DNA from 3 places in the Phyllobacterium sp. SYP-B3895 genome. Region 2 is predicted to be linked to each of the others. Evidence: riboswitches for the same ligand, from Rfam matches in the RefSeq annotation. Region 2 holds a riboswitch; each other region holds the start of a gene.
The links. A riboswitch is a leader RNA that binds a small molecule or an ion and turns the genes downstream of it on or off. The one in region 2 is predicted to bind cobalamin.

Region 1 (5,277 bases), 330 kb from region 2:
ATGAATTCGCGCGCCTATGTCTCTGCCTTCAACTTCAAGGGTGGCGACCAGCAGCAGAAAGTCGGCAATCTATCGGGCGGTCAGCGCAATCGCGTGCATCTTGCCAAAATGCTGCAGTCCGGCGGCAATGTGCTGCTTCTCGACGAGCCGACGAACGACCTCGACACCGAAACGCTTTCGGCGCTCGAGGATGCGCTCGAAAAGTATGCGGGCTGTGCCGTGATCATCAGCCACGATCGCATGTTCCTCGACCGTCTTGCGACGCATATCCTGGCCTTCGAAGGTGACAGCCACGTTGAATGGTTCGAAGGAAACTTCGAGGAATATGAGAACGACAAGATCCGCCGCCTCGGCCCGGACAGCGTCAACCCGAAGCGTCCGACCTACAAGCGCCTGACGCGGTAAGTCCGCATGTTCGAGCGGCTGAAGGAACGCGGTTTTGATATCCTGGCGCTTCACCACGCCGAAGCCATCGTCACCATGGACATGGCCGGCGCGGAGAACGACCTCGAAACGGTGCTGCTCGATCTGACGATCCCCGTCACCGAAATTGTCGCGGGCGGGGGAGGCGAGGCGCGGCTGACGCAGCGTCTGCGCCGTGGTCTCGCCGAACGGGGTTGGAGCAAGCGCAATATCCGCGTCCGCAAGACCGTTCGCTGGTCCGAATTCGATGAGGAAAGGGAGGTCGCCTCCCTCTCCCATGAAATCGATCACGTGAAGGCCTTCGGGCCGCAAGGCTCGGTGTTCGCGCTCGAAATCGAGTGGAACAACAAGGACCCCTTCTTCGACCGCGACCTTGAGAGCTTCAAGCGGCTGCACGCCGAGGGCGCTGTCTCCGTTGGCGGGCTCATTACCCGCGGCGAGAGCCTTCAGAATGATATGCGGACGATCCTGCGCCGCTTTGCAGATGAAAGGGCGGTCGATGAACTCGGCCAGCTCGACAGCTTCAATTACGTTCCGACGCGGCGTCAGCGCGAAATGATCCTGACAAGGGCCGAGCGTACCGGCGATTTCCGGCAAGCATGGGTGGATGCATTCGTCGGCGACAAGTTCGGCGAGGCGACGACCCACTGGCGCAAGCTGCGCGACCGCGTCTTGCGCGGCGTCGGCAACCCGTGCCCGCTTGTCCTTATCGGCATACCTTCATCGGTGGTGACGTTCGATCACTCCGCGGCTTCCGCCGCGGAATTATAGGCGTAGGTCTTCCAGGTCGGCTTGTAGTCCTCGTCGGCCTGATTGCCCCAATAGGTCCAGTTTGGCCGCGTCCCGCGTGCAAAAAGTTCGAGGTAAGGACCCTTCGAGCAGCTTTCGATCAGGTCGTACTGCTCGTCGGGCTTGCGCGAGTGTTCGCGTTTGCGCGACGAAAGATAGTTCACCTGGCTGCGGCCCGGCGCCAGGGTGCGGGCGTTCTTGCCGCGAACGCCGAAGAGCAAGACTTCGGTGACGTTGCGGAAATAGAAGCCGACGCCGCGCCCGTCAGAGCCGCCATCCTTGCGCACCTTGTGCCAGATGATGTTCGACTTGTACTCGAATCCCCAGGATTGCATGACCCGCAGCCCTTCCGGCAGCAGCGCATTCGGCACCCACAGGTAGAGATGCGCAGGTTGCGCTGTCAGGTCGGCGATCGGCAGGGCGCAGATATCGTCGGTCGTCATCGTGCCGTAGCGCGACAGGCGCTTGTGCTCCGGAGCGACCTTTCCAGTGCGATTGGTGAAGCGCCACGGCGGATCGGCAAGGACGGTGTGATAACGCTTTCCTGCGGTTCGTTTCGCCAAATCTATGGCTGCGTCCATAACTTCAGCGTTCACGACAAACCTCCGGTGGGAAAAGAACGAAAGCAGAACACATAACGATTGTCAATCGGAGACGATTCGCCTTTCCAGTGGGTTGTAGCATGCCATAGGCGCAAGGTATTGCCGAGCCGCAATAGTTCACCGAATTCTCATGACTCTTTTTGACAGATTCATCAGGGATATTTGCTGGTGTTGCCCGCAGTTTTTCATAAAATGCGGCGGCTTTCACGGCGCATATTTTCAGGAGCGTTTATGAACGACCTTTTTTCAACCGGCCCCGAGATATTGCCCGCGCGCAAGCTCAGCGGGCGTGTCAGCGGCCTGTTCGAGGCACGCGCCGGCGATTTCGTCACGGCGCCGTCGGCGGAACTCAGGGTTACTTTCGACGGAATTGTCGGTGATTTTCATGCCGGCCCGACGCGGAAATCCGGCGGTCGTGAGCCCTGGTATCCGCGCGGCACGGAAATGCGCAACGAACGGCAGCTCTCGATTCTTGCGCCGGACGAACTCGTACAAGTTGCAGCCGGCATGGGGCTTACCGAACTCAGGGCCGAGTGGATCGGCGGCAACATGCTGATCGACGGGATCCCGTCGCTTTCTATGCTCCCGCCGCGGACGCTGATATTTTTCGAGGGCGGTGTCACGTTGAAGGTCGACGGCCAGAACGCACCCTGCAAGATTGCGGGGCGCTCGATCGGCGAACATGCGGGAAAGGCCGACCATACCGCGACTGCGCTCGATTTCGTTCGGGTCTCGCGGCGGATGCGCGGCATCGTCGCCTGGGTCGAAAAGCCCGGAACGATCGGTAGTGGCGAAAAGGTGGATGTGCGCATTCCCGAACAATGGATTTATCGCCCCTGAGGCTTGCGCGCGCCCGGGAATTGTGGCGAATGATCAGGCAGGTCCGGTGCCTGCGGCAAGCGTTGCGGGAGAATCGGGAAGCCGGTGAAAATTCGGCACGTGCCCAACGCTGTAAGGGGGATGGACGCGCATTTGCCACGGAACTTTCCGGAAGGCGCGCGGCTCAGTTGAACCTCAGTCAGAAGACCGGCCGGACCTCATAGCTCGAACCGCGTGGACGGCGGCGAGAGTTTCAAGCGTTGTTGGGAGCAAACAATGCACGATAAATGCCAAGGTCCGACTGCCGCCGACAATTTTTCCAAAGATGAACGCGCGGCAGTCTACAAAGCCATCCATACGCGCCGCGACGTGCGCGACCAGTTTCTTCCCAAGCCCATACCCAACGATGTACTTATGCGCCTGCTCGATGCGGCCCACCATGCGCCTTCGGTCGGCTTCATGCAGCCCTGGAATTTCATCCTGATCAGCGATCCCGAGTGCAAGCAGGAGGTGCATCAAGCCTTCACCCGCGCCAATGAGGAAGCGAGGGCAATGTTCACTGACGATCGCCAGGCGCTTTATGCTGCGCTGAAACTCGAAGGCATCCTCAAGTCGCCGCTCAACATCTGCATCACCTGCGATCGCACCCGTGGCGGGCGCGTCGTTCTTGGCCGCACCCATAACCGTCAGATGGACCTCTACAGTACCGTCTGCGCAGTGCAGAATCTCTGGCTTGCAGCGCGCGCCGAAGGCGTCGGCGTCGGCTGGGTCAGCATCTACCATGATACCGACATGCGCCGAATTCTCGGTATTCCCGCGCATGTCGAGATCGTCGCCTATCTCTGCGTCGGCTATGTGGATGAGCTCTACCAGGCGCCGGAGCTCGAGCAGCGCGGATGGCGCAAGCGACTGCCGCTGGATGAACTCATATTCCGGGACCGCTGGAGTGGATGCGCTGATCCAGGAACGCTCAGATCGGATCATCCTCATCCGGATCAAGCAGCCGTGTCGCCCGCCACTCCGTCAGTTTCCGGTTGATCGCTTCCAGCACGAAGAAACGCGCCGACTCCTTGTCGTAACCGTCGTCGCGAAGCACATCGTAATCCGTATGCTGGTGCCGGACATGCGCGACCGTCGCCAGCCACACCGCAATCGGCGGCGGCAGCGTCTTCATGTGCGGGGCATTTGCGGCGGCGCGGATCGGCTCGGAATCCGAATAGGGTACGGCCGGTAGCAGAAGTGTCAAAGCTTTGTTGATGGCGCGCTGGCGGTTCGTTCCGATGCTCATGCCGCTATCCTAGCCGATTCTCGTCCTATTTCAGGCGCGGCAAAAAATGTCGTCAACGGCAAAAACAACTTGCTTATGCGGCGTTTGTCACATAAACATATCTTTATGTCTTTTGAGGATTGGAAGCATGGACAAGCGTGATCTCAACTTGGACCTGATGGTCGATACGCTGAAAGCGGCAGCAGAGCCGAGCCGCCTGCGCATCCTCGCGCTCCTGTCACGCGGCGACCTTACCGTTTCCGATCTCACCTCCATCCTTGGCCAGTCGCAGCCGCGCGTGTCGCGGCATTTGAAGCTGCTGTTCGAGGCCAGCCTCATCAATCGCTACCAGGAGGGTTCCTGGGCCTATTTCCGCCTGGCCGACTCGCTGATCGTCGGTGACATCGCGCGGTCGCTGCTCGACCGCCTCGACTTCTCCGATCCTTTGCTCGAACGCGACCTCGAACGGCTTTCGTCTGTGAAGTTGCAGCGGCGCGAACGCGCAGCCGCCTATTTCAGCGCCAATGCAACGAGCTGGGATATGATCCGGTCGTTGCATGCGCCGGATGGCGCGGTGGAAGCAGCGCTCCTCAAGATCGTCGGCCGCAAGCCGTTTCAGGCGATGCTCGATGTCGGCACGGGGACGGGCCGTCTGCTTGAACTCTTCTCGCCGCTCTATATTCGCGGCGTCGGCATCGACATAAACCGCGACATGCTGACGGTTGCTCGCTCCAATCTCGATCGCGACGGGATCACCAATGCGCAGGTGCGCCATGGCGATGTCTATTCCCTGCCGGTAGACCGGGAATCCTTCGATCTTGTTACCGTCCACCAGGTTCTGCACTTCCTCGATAACCCCGCCGAAGCAATCCGCGAGGCGGCACGTGCGCTGCGGGCAGGCGGGCGCATGCTCATCGTCGATTTTGCTCCGCACGAACTTGAGTTCCTGCGCGACAATCATGCCCATATGCGTCTCGGCTTCAGCGATGCGCAGATGCGCGAATGGCTTACGGAAGCCGGGTTGATGCTCGAAGAGAGCACGGAACTTGAACCGAAAGACAAGAACAAACTAACCGTCAAACTGTGGCTGGCACGCGACCCGCGCCTGCTGATTGCAGTTCCCGATTTAACCTCCCGCGTCACGGAGAGTGTCTGATGAGTTTCTTTCGCCAATCGCGCCGCCCCGATATCGGTCACAATATCCGTGTGTCCTTCGAGTTCTTCCCGCCGAAGACGGAAGTCATGGAGGAACGGCTTTGGGAGACGGTGACGCGCCTTGCGCCGCTCAATCCTGAATTCGTCTCGGTGACCTACGGTGCCGGCGGGTCGACGCGCGAGCGGACCGCCCGCACGATCAACCGCATCCTGACGGAAACA
Region 2 (5,277 bases):
AAATCGAAACAGTCGACAACAGTCTGAAGCAAGGCGCCAAGCTGATTATTTCTCCGGTGGACCGCACCGTCTTCGACATCAAGTACGATGCCAAGACGCCCTATGGAATATACTTCAGCAACTACCTCAATCTGGAAAGATCCTACGGCTGGGACCCGTTGTCGGCGATCGCACCGGAAAACGGCAAGGCACGCCCGCTTGGCAAGGATGAAGTTCTGGGCGTCGAGGGCACGATCAGCGGCCGTCATGGGTTTGAGTATATGACACCTGAAGAACGGACAACCTCGGAAAAATATCTCGGCTACATGGCCTTTCCGCGTATAGCTGCTATTGCCGAAATCGGCTGGTCGCCGCAGGCCTCCCGTTCATGGGATGGCTTCAAAACGCGACTTCCATATCAGGGAGAACGTTGGGACGCGGACCACATCGAATATTACAAGACGCCTGAGGTGGACTGGAAGCAGCCGTCCGGGCTCTTCGTCATCAATCGCTGACGGTCCCTGGCTGCACATTCCGTGTGCCTGCCATCCGAGACATGGTCGGAACAGAATGGTTGGACGTTGGTTGCGAGCCTCAGCCCGGGCAGATCCGGGCTGAGGCAATTGCCTTAAGCCTCGACCTCGACATTGCCGAGCGGCTTGGAGCAGCAGGCGAGGATATAGCCCTCGTCGATCTCCTCATCGAGGATGCCGCCATTGTGGTCCATGTCGACGTCGCCGGCGAGCTTCATGATCTTGCACGTGCCGCAGAGACCCGACTCGCAGGCGGCGGCAATGCGGATGCCGGCACCGCGCGCCGCCTTGAGGATCGTTTCTCCAGCCGCGCATGGGACCTCCATGCCGGACATCGAGAACGTTAACGTCGCGCTCGCGGCTGCCGGCTCCGTGGAGATCCCGTCGAGCATCGGCAGAACAGGCTCGGGCGCCGGGCCGAAGCTTTCCTGATGGTAGTGGGCCATGTCGAATCCGGACGCTTCGAGCATATTGCGCACATCGCGCATGAAGCTTTCCGGACCGCAGCAGAAAATGGTCCTGTCCTTGAAGTCCGGGGCGAGCAGCGGCAGCTTCGGCGTTTCGAGCCTGCCGCGTATGCCGGTCCAGACCTGCCCCATCTCGTGCTCCTTGATGAGGAAGGTCAATTTCAGGTTCGGCATGCAGCTCGTCAGATATTCGAGTTCCTTGCGGAAAATGATATCGCTCGGCCGCCGCGCGCAGGTAACGAAATTGATATCGCTCTGCGGCGCGCAATCATGCATCCAGCGCGTCATCGACATCATCGGCGTGATGCCTGAGCCGGCTGATATGAAGAGATACTTGCTGCCGGGATGCTTGCGCATCGAAAAGTCGCCGAGCGGGCCAAAGGCTTTGAGACGCACGCCCGGCATGAGATGATCGAGCATCCAGCGCGTGCCGATGCTACCTTCCTGCGCCTTGACCGTCACGGCGACGGTGAAGGGTCGGGAGGGGCTCGATGACAATGTAAAGGTACGCAAAACCGCTTCCGGTTGCACGGGCAACTCGAAGGTCATGAACTGGCCGGGCTCGTAACGAAACCAGTTATGATTATCCGAGCGGAAGGTGAAGGTCTTCACATTGGGCGCTTCCTCGACGACCGAAAGACATTCGAGAAGATGCAGCCGGTCGTTCCACGGCTGCATCTGGTCGAGGTGCGGATAACTCTGGGAAACGCCCATGTTCATTCAAGCAACCCTGCTGAGTTTCGTATCGCCGGAAAGCCGCGTTTCCATGGCATTGCTGTACCATTCGAGGAATTGAAGGACGCCGCCTTCATGCTCGACCGAATAGGGACCGGGTTCATAGGCCGGCGAGCGAATGCCGAACGCGTTTTCCTCGACGATGCGACGGTCCTGATCGTTGGTTTCCAGCCACACATGCGTCAGCTCTTCGAGATTATAGTCGACGCCCTCGACCGCATCCTTGTGAACCAGCCACTTGGTCGTGACTTGCGTCTCGTTCGGACCGAGTGGCAGGACACGGAAAGAAATCGCATGGTCGCCAAGGATATGATTCCACGTCGTTGGATAATGGTAGAGGAGGAGCGAACCTATGCTCCTGGCGTTGACGTCGTCGCTGAGTTGACGGCCAACCGCCCGCTTGCCCGATAGAGTATAGCTCTCGGCGTTGTTGATGAGCGGAACACGGGTCGCCCGATACTGCCCATCTTCCGCGATGCGGAATACGCTTGGCAGACCGGCAGCCTCGCACATGTTCCAGTGCGACACCATTTCCGGATCTTCCTTCGAACCCTGAATTCCGGTGGCGCTCGGCGCCTCCGGGAAGGTCTTGCAAAGCTCAGGATGGTTGCCGGCGCAATGGTAGCACTCGCGGTTATTCTCCCAGACGAGCTTCCAGTTGCCTTTTTCGACGATCGAACTCTGGAAGGCGACCTTGGTTTCCGTCAGCCGGTGTGGCGCAAGGTACGGCTCGAGCAGGGTTCGTGTCGGGGTGAAATCGGGCGCGATCTGCGCAAGGCAGATGAAGATGTAGCCGCCGACGCTCTCGCAATGCACCGTTTTCAGACTGAACTGGCTCGCGTCGAAATCCTCGCCCATCTGGCGGGCAAAAAGCAGACGTCCATCGAGCTCGTACGTCCACTGGTGATAGGGGCAGACGAGCTTTGCCGAGCTCCCCTTCTCACCCGCGCAGATGCGCGAGCCGCGATGGCGGCAGGAATTGTGGAAGGCGCGAATCTGTCCCTGGCGGTCGCGCACGATGACGACCGGGTAGTCGCCGACCTGTACCGTGAAATAATTGCCGGGTTTGGCGACTTCGCAATCATGGCCGATGAACAGCCAGTCGTGATAATAGATCGTCTCCATGTCGAGACGGTCATAGTCTGGGTCTGAGTAGAAAGCCTGTTCCAGTCCGTAGCCCGGTTTCCGGTTTCTGAGATTCCGGAGAAGTTCATTGCGAATGTCCATGTCGCGTCCTCGCCTTAAGCCTGCAAAGAACTGACTGGTGGTGACGGAGAAGAACGTCCGTACAGCCAACGTTTGTCGACCGCACAAAGCCATGCTCCTTGATCGCCCACCGCGATCAGTCGGTTTTCCCTCAAGGCTGGTTTCCGGGCTCTGGAGTTGCCTTTTCAGACTTCACGGCGCCTTCCCGGGGTGCACTCCCAGTGGCTGTTTTGCCGCGTTTTACTCCACTACCGTTGCGGGGGCAGCGCCGGGTTTTAACCGGCTTCCCAATTCTCCGCCTTCCCTAGAAAGCGGCACCTCAAGTGGGCACGATAAAAGCATCGGGCTTTGGAAAAGGATAGGTGCGGAAACGACATCGCATTTACGAACGGCGACACGCGGCATTTCGGTCAAATGGTGCGCCGCACCTTTGACCCCAGGCGCTGTCGATTTTCGGCACAGACGCCGATCATACCATTGGGCGATGCAGATATTGCCTGATCGATTCCGGCTTCATCTCTATCGAGAACCCCGGCATCGAAGGGGGCATATAGGCGGCATTGCGAATGTCGCAGGGATCGACGAAATGCTCGTGCAGATGATCGACATATTCGATCACCCGCCCCTCCTTGGTGCCCGACACCGCGATGTAGTCGATCATCGACAAATGCTGCACATATTCGCAAAGCCCAACCCCGCCCGCATGCGGCCAGACCGGCAGATTGTATTTTGCAGCCATCAACAGCACCGCCAGCACCTCGTTGAGCCCGCCCATGCGGCAGGAATCGATCTGGACCACATCAATGGCACCTTCAGCGATGAACTGCTTGAACATGATCCGATTCTGGCACATCTCGCCGGTCGCCACCTTGACCGGTTTGATTGCCTGGCGAATCTTGCGATGTCCGGCGACATCATCCGGGCTCGTCGGTTCCTCTATGAAGAACGGCTTGACGAAGGCAAGCTTCTTCACCCAGTCGATGGCCTCGTTGACCTCCCAGACCTGGTTGGCATCTATCATCAGGATACGGTCTGGCCCGATCACCTCGCGGGCGATCGTGAGCCGGCGGATGTCATCCTCGAGATCGCGCCCGACCTTCATCTTGACGTGATTGAATCCGGCGTCGACGGCCTCTCGGCAAAGCCGGCGCAGCTTTTCATCGGAATAGCCGAGCCAACCGGCGGAGGTCGTATAGCAAGGATAGCCTTCGGCCTTGAGGGCAGCAATGCGTTCCGCCTTGCCGGCATCGGCTTTCCACAGAATGTCGAGTGCCTCGTCGCGGGTCAGCACATCGGTCAGGTAGCGGAAATCGACAATGTTGACGATTTCCTCCGGCGTCATCTCGCCGACCAGCTGCCAGACTGGTTTGCCGGCTTCCTTAGCCAGCAAGTCCCAGACGGCGTTGACGACGGCGCCGGTGGCAAGATGCATGGCGCCCTTGTCCGGCCCGATCCAGCGCAATTGACTGTCGCCGGTGATAAAATGCCAGAAGCGTCCCGGATTTTCCTTCACCCAGTCGAGTTCAAGTCCGATGACAAGATGCTTCATCGCTTCGATGGCGAGGCAGCAAATCTCGTTGCCACGCCCGATAGTGAATGTGAGGCCGTGCCCGGCAAGACCATCCTTGTCCGTATCAAGAACGACATAGGCCGCCGAATAATCCGGGTCCGGGTTCATCGCGTCGGAACCGTCGAGGCCCTGCGACGTAGGGAAACGGATGTCGAAAACCCGAAGATCGGTGATGCGGGTCATGTCTTGCTCCTGAAATTGCCCAGTAATCTCGTGTTCAATTTTGGTTTGTCGCAAAATGATCAGGTGTCGGCGCGCGCCACCTGCTTCTGGTTGCCAAGGCCCTCAATTCCAAGCTCGATAACATCGCCTGCCTTGAGATAGCGCGGCGGCTTCATGCCCATCCCGACGCCGGGCGGCGTGCCGGTCGAAATGATGTCGCCGGGCTGCAGGCTCATGAACTGGCTGAGATAGGAAACGAGGAAGGCAACGCCGTAAACCATGGTTTTTGTCGAGCCGTTCTGCATCGTCTCGCCATTGACGGTGAGCCACATCTTGAGATTCTGCGGGTCGGCGATCTCGTCCTTCGTCACCAGCCATGGGCCGGTCGGCCCGAACGTGTCGCAGCTCTTGCCCTTGGTCCATTGCCCGGCACGCTCGATCTGGAACGCGCGCTCGCTGACATCATGGACGGTGCAGTAGCCGGCGACGTAGTCGAGCGCGTCGGCTTCACTGACATATTTTGCGGTCCGGCCGATGACGACGCCGAGTTCCACTTCCCAGTCGGTCTTTTCCGAACCGCGCGGTATGAGCAGGTCGTCATTCGGCCCGACAATGGCGGAGGTCG
Region 3 (5,277 bases), on a different contig from region 2:
AGCGGCTGGACTAAGCGCCGAACGCCCATCGATCTCCCCCCTTGTGGGGGAGATGCCCGGCAGGGCAGAGGGGGGTGAGTGGATCATTTCGTCAATACTTTCGAATGCATTGCCGCCTTTCCCTCCCCCTTTGTGGGGAGGGTGCCTGCGCAGCAGCCGGGAGGGGCCTGCCTGGGATGAAACAGATAGCTTCGCGGTCGCAAGAACCCCGCCCCGGACCTTCGGTCCGACCCTCCCCACAAGGGGGAGGGAAAGGGGCGAACTCGCAGAGGCCAATGCCTCGTTCGAGTACCGAATGTGCGAAGCCGCCAATCGATCTCCCCCCTTGTGGGGGAGATGCCCGGCAGGGCAGAGGGGGGTGAGTGGATCATTTCGTCAATGACTTTCGAATGCATCGCGGCCTTTCCCTCCCCCTTGTGGGGAGGGTGGCTGCGCAGCAGCCGGGAGGGACGTGCTTGTGATGTCTCAAAGGGCTTCGCGGTCGCAAGAACCCCGCCCCGGACCTTCGGTCCGACCCTCCCCACAAGGGGGAGGGAAGGGCGCGAGCCCGCAGAGGCCAACGCCTCGTTCGAGTAGCGAGTGTGCGAAACCGCCAATCGGTCTCCCCCCTTGTGGGGGAGATGCCCGGCAGGGCAGAGGGGGGTGAGTGGATCGTTTCGTCAATGACTTTCCAGTTCATCGCGGCCTTTTCCCTCCCCCTTGTGGGGAGGGTGGTTGCGCGGCAGCCGGGAGGGGCCGTTGCTTGTCGCCAATCAAAACGCTTCCGGATGCATGGCACGCGCGATCTTGCCGATAGCCTCGATATTGGCAGGGCCGGGCGTGATCTCGGCGTAGCGCAGGGCGACGAAGCGTTCGTTCTTCACCGCATCCGTCTCCTTCATCGCCGGGTGTGATTTCAAGAAATTCAAAAGCTTCTGATAACCGGCATCATCCTGATAATCGAGAAGGACGAGGAATTGCGGGTTGCGCGCGGCGACCGTTTCCCACGACGTCGTGCCCCAGCTCGTCTCCATGTCATCCATGATGTTGACGCCGCCGGCTTCGCGGATCAATGCCGACGGCATGGCGAACTTGCCGGCCGTGAACGGCTTGTCCTCACCGGAGTCATAGAGGAAGACGCGGGTGTCGCCGTTGCCGCTGATCTTGCCCTTGATCGCGGCAAGCTCGGCCTTCCAGCCAGAGACCAGCTTGTCGGATTCGGCTTCCCTGCCGAAAATCTTGCCGAGCTTTTCAATATCGCCATAGAGCAGGTCCATCGAGGCGGCGGGACGGTTCTTGTCGAGATGAACGCAGCTCTCCGTCAGGACGAGCGTCTTGATGCCGTAGGGGGCGAGCGTGTCCGGCGTAACGTCGCCGCCCGGCTTCATGCCGTAATACCAGCCGGCAAAGAAGAAATCGGGATTGGCGGCGACGAGGTTCTCGATGGTCGGATATTTAGGTGCAAGCTCGGGGATCGATCCTTGCTGCTTCTTGAACGCTTCATCGAGCTTGTACCAGCCGGTGATGCCGGTCACGCCAACGATCGAGGGCTGGAGGCCGAGTGCAAAAGCCATCTCGCTCATGTTGATATCTTGGATGACGGCGCGTTTCGGCGCTGCGTCGAAGGTCAGCGGCGTGCCGCAACTGTCGACAGTGACGGGAAAGGCATATGCCGGCGCCGATAGCAGCGTGAGCGCGAGCGCGATGAGGGCTTTTTTCATGGGAGTCTCCGTGAATCAGATTGAACGGTGCCGGGAACGTCGAACACCATGAGTTCGCGGTCCTGATGCGGGTGGCGCAGGCGCAGGACGTCGAGCTCGAACACGTCGCTGACGATGCGCGGGATCAATGTCTCGTTGGGCGTGCCGGCGGCGACGATCTTGCCGGCATGCATGACGGCGACATGGCTGGCGAATGGCGCGACGAGCGGCAGGTCGTGCAGGACTGCGACTGTGGTGATGCCGAGCCCGGAAACGAGCGAAAGCAGGGCGCTGCGTGCCTTCGGATCGAGGTGATTGGTCGGCTCGTCGAGAAACAGGATCGCCGGTTGCTGGGCGAGCGCGCGCGCCAGCTGCAGCCTCTGCCGCTCGCCGCCGGACAGCGAACCAACCGTCCGCGCCGCAAACGACGCGACGCCGGCACGGTCCATGGCTTCCCCAACAATCTCGCGATCCGTCGCGGCGCTGTAGAGCCCGCCATGGGGGATACGGCCAAGCGCCACGTAGTCGATGGCGCGCAACTGGCCGTCCGGCGTATCCGTCTGGCCGACGAAGGCGAAGCGGCGCGCTCGATCCAGCGGGGTCAAGCGGCTAATATTCTCACCTTCAATGTGAATGGCCCCGCTGGTCGGCGCCGCAAGCCCCGCCAGCATCCGCAGCAGCGTGGACTTGCCGGCGCCGTTCGGACCGATGATGGCGAGCCGCGATCCGCGCGCAATTTGCAGCGATGCTGCCTCGACCAGGCACTTGCCGCCGATTCGATAGCTGACCGTGTCGGCGCTGAGAAGGATGGAACTCATGGCTGGCGTTTTCCGGCAATCGAAGATTTTCGCACGCAGGAAACTTCGATCAGGTGATGTAATGTTATATCGTATGATAGCAAACGCGGAGCAATGTCAACCGGCAGGATCCAGCCACGGTGGGGGCACAAGCGATAATGATGGTTACGGTAGATGTGCATGCCTGTCCTTCATGGGGACAGGAATAGGGAACGTGGATATTCCGATCACGGGACGCCTCGGCAGTTGCTCGAGGTCATCCGTAAACGGCAACATCGCATCGCTCCCGGCACACCCCGTCCGGTTCGAATCATTTGCTTGATGGCAGGTCTCCTGGCTCGCGGGTCTCAGCTTTGTGCCCGGCCTTCCCGATCGTTCGATCAGTGGCATCGTCAGGCAACGCTCGCCGCTTACAGTTGCGGGGGCAGCCACGGTCTCGGTCCCTATTGGGTACGCCTCACCGTGTTCCCTTTTCATCTCCGGTGTTGTCATCCCGGAGAAACCATCGGCGCGGATGCTATGCGGGGATTTCTCCGCTGGCAAGCACGTTTATACGGCAAAATTCTCAAGTGCTAAAATAATTGGCAATGGGACATTTTAAGACGTGCCCTATGAAAGAGAGTAGTTTAGGTTTCAGTTTGTTTCGCGCGATGCGCGGCTAGTTATTTGAGGCGATATGGCAATTCAGGCTGCGGTCTACCATCTGACGCACTATAAATATGACCGTCCGATCATGCTCGGACCTCAGGTCATTCGCCTGCAGCCTGCGCCGCACTCGCGTACGAAGGTCCTCAGCCACTCCCTTAAAGTCAGTCCTTCCAATCACTTCGTCAACCTGCAGCAGGATCCCTACGGGAATTTTCTCGCCCGCTTTGTGTTTCCCGAGCCGGTCACCGAACTGAAGATCGAGGTCGACCTCGTTGCGGACATGACAGTCTACAATCCCTTCGATTTCTTCGTCGAGCCGATCGCGGAGACGTGGCCCTTCGCCTATCCTGAGGATATCCGGGACGACCTCTCGATCTATCTGAAGCCGGAGCCAACGGGCCCGCTGCTGAGCGCGTTTCTTGCAACGATCGACCGCAACCCGACCAATACGGTGAATTTCGTCGTCGACCTCAATGCGCGTATCCAGCGCGAGGTTGGCTATGTCATCCGCATGGAAACCGGCGTGCAGGACCCCGATATGACGCTCGGCGTCGCGACCGGTTCCTGCCGTGATTCCAGCTGGCTGCTCGTACAGGCGCTGCGCCATCTTGGCATCGCGGCCCGGTTCGTCTCCGGCTATCTCATCCAGTTGAAACCCGATCTCGTCGCCCTTGATGGCCCGGCGGGGACGAACAAGGATTTCACCGACCTTCACGCGTGGTGCGAGGTTTATCTGCCGGGCGCGGGCTGGATCGGACTTGATCCGACCTCGGGCCTTCTGACCGGCGAAAGCCATGTTCCGCTCGCCGCAACGCCGCACTACAGAAATGCCGCCCCGATTTCCGGCATGGCCGAACCCGCCAATGTCGAGTTCAATTTCGATATGCATGTGACGCGGGTCTCCGAACATCCGCGCATCACCAAACCGTTCTCGGACGAATCCTGGGCAGCGCTTGATGCTTTGGGCGACAAGGTCGATGCGATGCTGCAGCAGCGCGACGTGCGGCTGACCATGGGCGGTGAGCCCACCTTCGTGTCGATCGACGATTTCGAATCCGGCGAGTGGAACACCGATGCGGTCGGCCCGACCAAGCGCGAAAAGGCCGACATGCTGATCCGCCGACTGCGCGATCGCTTTGCGCCCGGCGGCTTCCTGCATTATGGGCAGGGCAAATGGTACCCGGGCGAAAGCCTGCCGCGCTGGACCTTCTCGCTCTACTGGCGCAAGGACGGCAAGCCGATCTGGGTCGATCCGAACCTCATCGCTGCCGAAAACAGCAAGGGCGACATCAAGCCGGCGGACGCCGAAAAGCTCTTGACCGGCATGGCGAATGTTCTCGGCGTCGAAACGGAGATGGTCGCGCCGGCCTATGAGGATCCGGCCGAGTGGCTGGTCAAGGAAGGCAACCTGCCGGCCAATGTCGATCCCTCCAATTCGAAACTCAAAGACCCGGAAGAGCGCAGCCGCATGTCCCGCGTCTTCGAACGTGGCCTGACTGAACCGACGGGTTATGTGCTTCCGGTACAGCGCTGGAACAGCCAGGCTGTCGCCGGCCCGCGCTGGCGCAGCGAAAAGTGGACGACACGCCGTGGCAGGCTCTTTCTGGTGCCGGGGGATTCGCCAGTCGGATACCGCCTGCCGCTCGGAGCGCTGCCGCATGTCCCGCCTTCGGAATATCCCTATATCGTGCCCGTGGACCCGTCGGTGGAACGCGGACCGCTTGCCGACTCGATTGCTCAAGCAGATCCGGCGGGCCGGGACACGCCGCAGGCCGTTGTCTCCTTTACCGCCGCCGAAGGGGGCCAGCAGGAGCGAGTGGAACAGGAACTCGGCGATATCGGCGGCGCGGTGCGCACCGCGATCTCCGTTGAGCCGCGCGAGGGCCGCCTCAGCGTATTCATGCCGCCGGTTGAAGCGCTGGAGGACTATCTTGAACTCGTCGGCGCCGCCGAGGCTGCCGCGGCGAAGCTCGGACTGCCGGTTCATATCGAGGGCTACAGTCCGCCTCAGGATCCGCGCATCAACGTCATTCGCGTAGCGCCGGACCCAGGTGTCATCGAGGTCAACGTCCATCCTGCCGCCAACTGGCGTGAGTGCGTCGAAACGACAACGGCGATCTATGAGGAAGCGCGCCAGTCGCGCCTCGGCGCCG

Region 1: it holds a riboswitch for cobalamin, as region 2 does, so the genes downstream of both, bluB (5,6-dimethylbenzimidazole synthase) here and GF108_RS13200 (aromatic ring-hydroxylating dioxygenase subunit alpha) in region 2, are expected to answer to the same signal.
Region 3: it holds a riboswitch for cobalamin, as region 2 does, so the genes downstream of both, GF108_RS10700 (ABC transporter ATP-binding protein) here and GF108_RS13200 (aromatic ring-hydroxylating dioxygenase subunit alpha) in region 2, are expected to answer to the same signal.

The regions. Positions count from the first base shown of each region.
Region 1 covers NZ_WJIG01000003.1:459,531-464,807, forward strand. Annotated here, with positions in the region: gene ettA (energy-dependent translational throttle protein EttA) at 1-405, shown strand, start outside; gene GF108_RS14765 (BglII/BstYI family type II restriction endonuclease) at 412-1,194, shown strand; gene GF108_RS14770 (MT-A70 family methyltransferase) at 1,164-1,808, opposite strand; gene GF108_RS14775 (molybdenum cofactor sulfurase) at 2,046-2,654, shown strand; cobalamin riboswitch at 2,682-2,864, shown strand; gene bluB (5,6-dimethylbenzimidazole synthase) at 2,910-3,671, shown strand; gene GF108_RS14785 (DUF2293 domain-containing protein) at 3,604-3,921, opposite strand; gene GF108_RS14790 (metalloregulator ArsR/SmtB family transcription factor) at 4,049-5,056, shown strand; gene metF (methylenetetrahydrofolate reductase [NAD(P)H]) at 5,056-5,277, shown strand, end outside.
Region 2 covers NZ_WJIG01000003.1:127,576-132,852, reverse strand. Annotated here, with positions in the region: gene GF108_RS13210 (family 20 glycosylhydrolase) at 1-494, shown strand, start outside; gene GF108_RS13215 (glycoside hydrolase family 20 zincin-like fold domain-containing protein) at 1-27, shown strand, start outside; gene GF108_RS13205 (hybrid-cluster NAD(P)-dependent oxidoreductase) at 608-1,693, opposite strand; gene GF108_RS13200 (aromatic ring-hydroxylating dioxygenase subunit alpha) at 1,700-2,941, opposite strand; cobalamin riboswitch at 3,058-3,257, opposite strand; gene GF108_RS13195 (L-fuconate dehydratase) at 3,390-4,673, opposite strand; gene GF108_RS13190 (fumarylacetoacetate hydrolase family protein) at 4,733-5,277, opposite strand, start outside.
Region 3 covers NZ_WJIG01000002.1:874,307-879,583, reverse strand. Annotated here, with positions in the region: gene GF108_RS10705 (ABC transporter substrate-binding protein) at 753-1,700, opposite strand; gene GF108_RS10700 (ABC transporter ATP-binding protein) at 1,697-2,497, opposite strand; cobalamin riboswitch at 2,782-2,998, opposite strand; gene GF108_RS10695 (DUF2126 domain-containing protein) at 3,153-5,277, shown strand, end outside.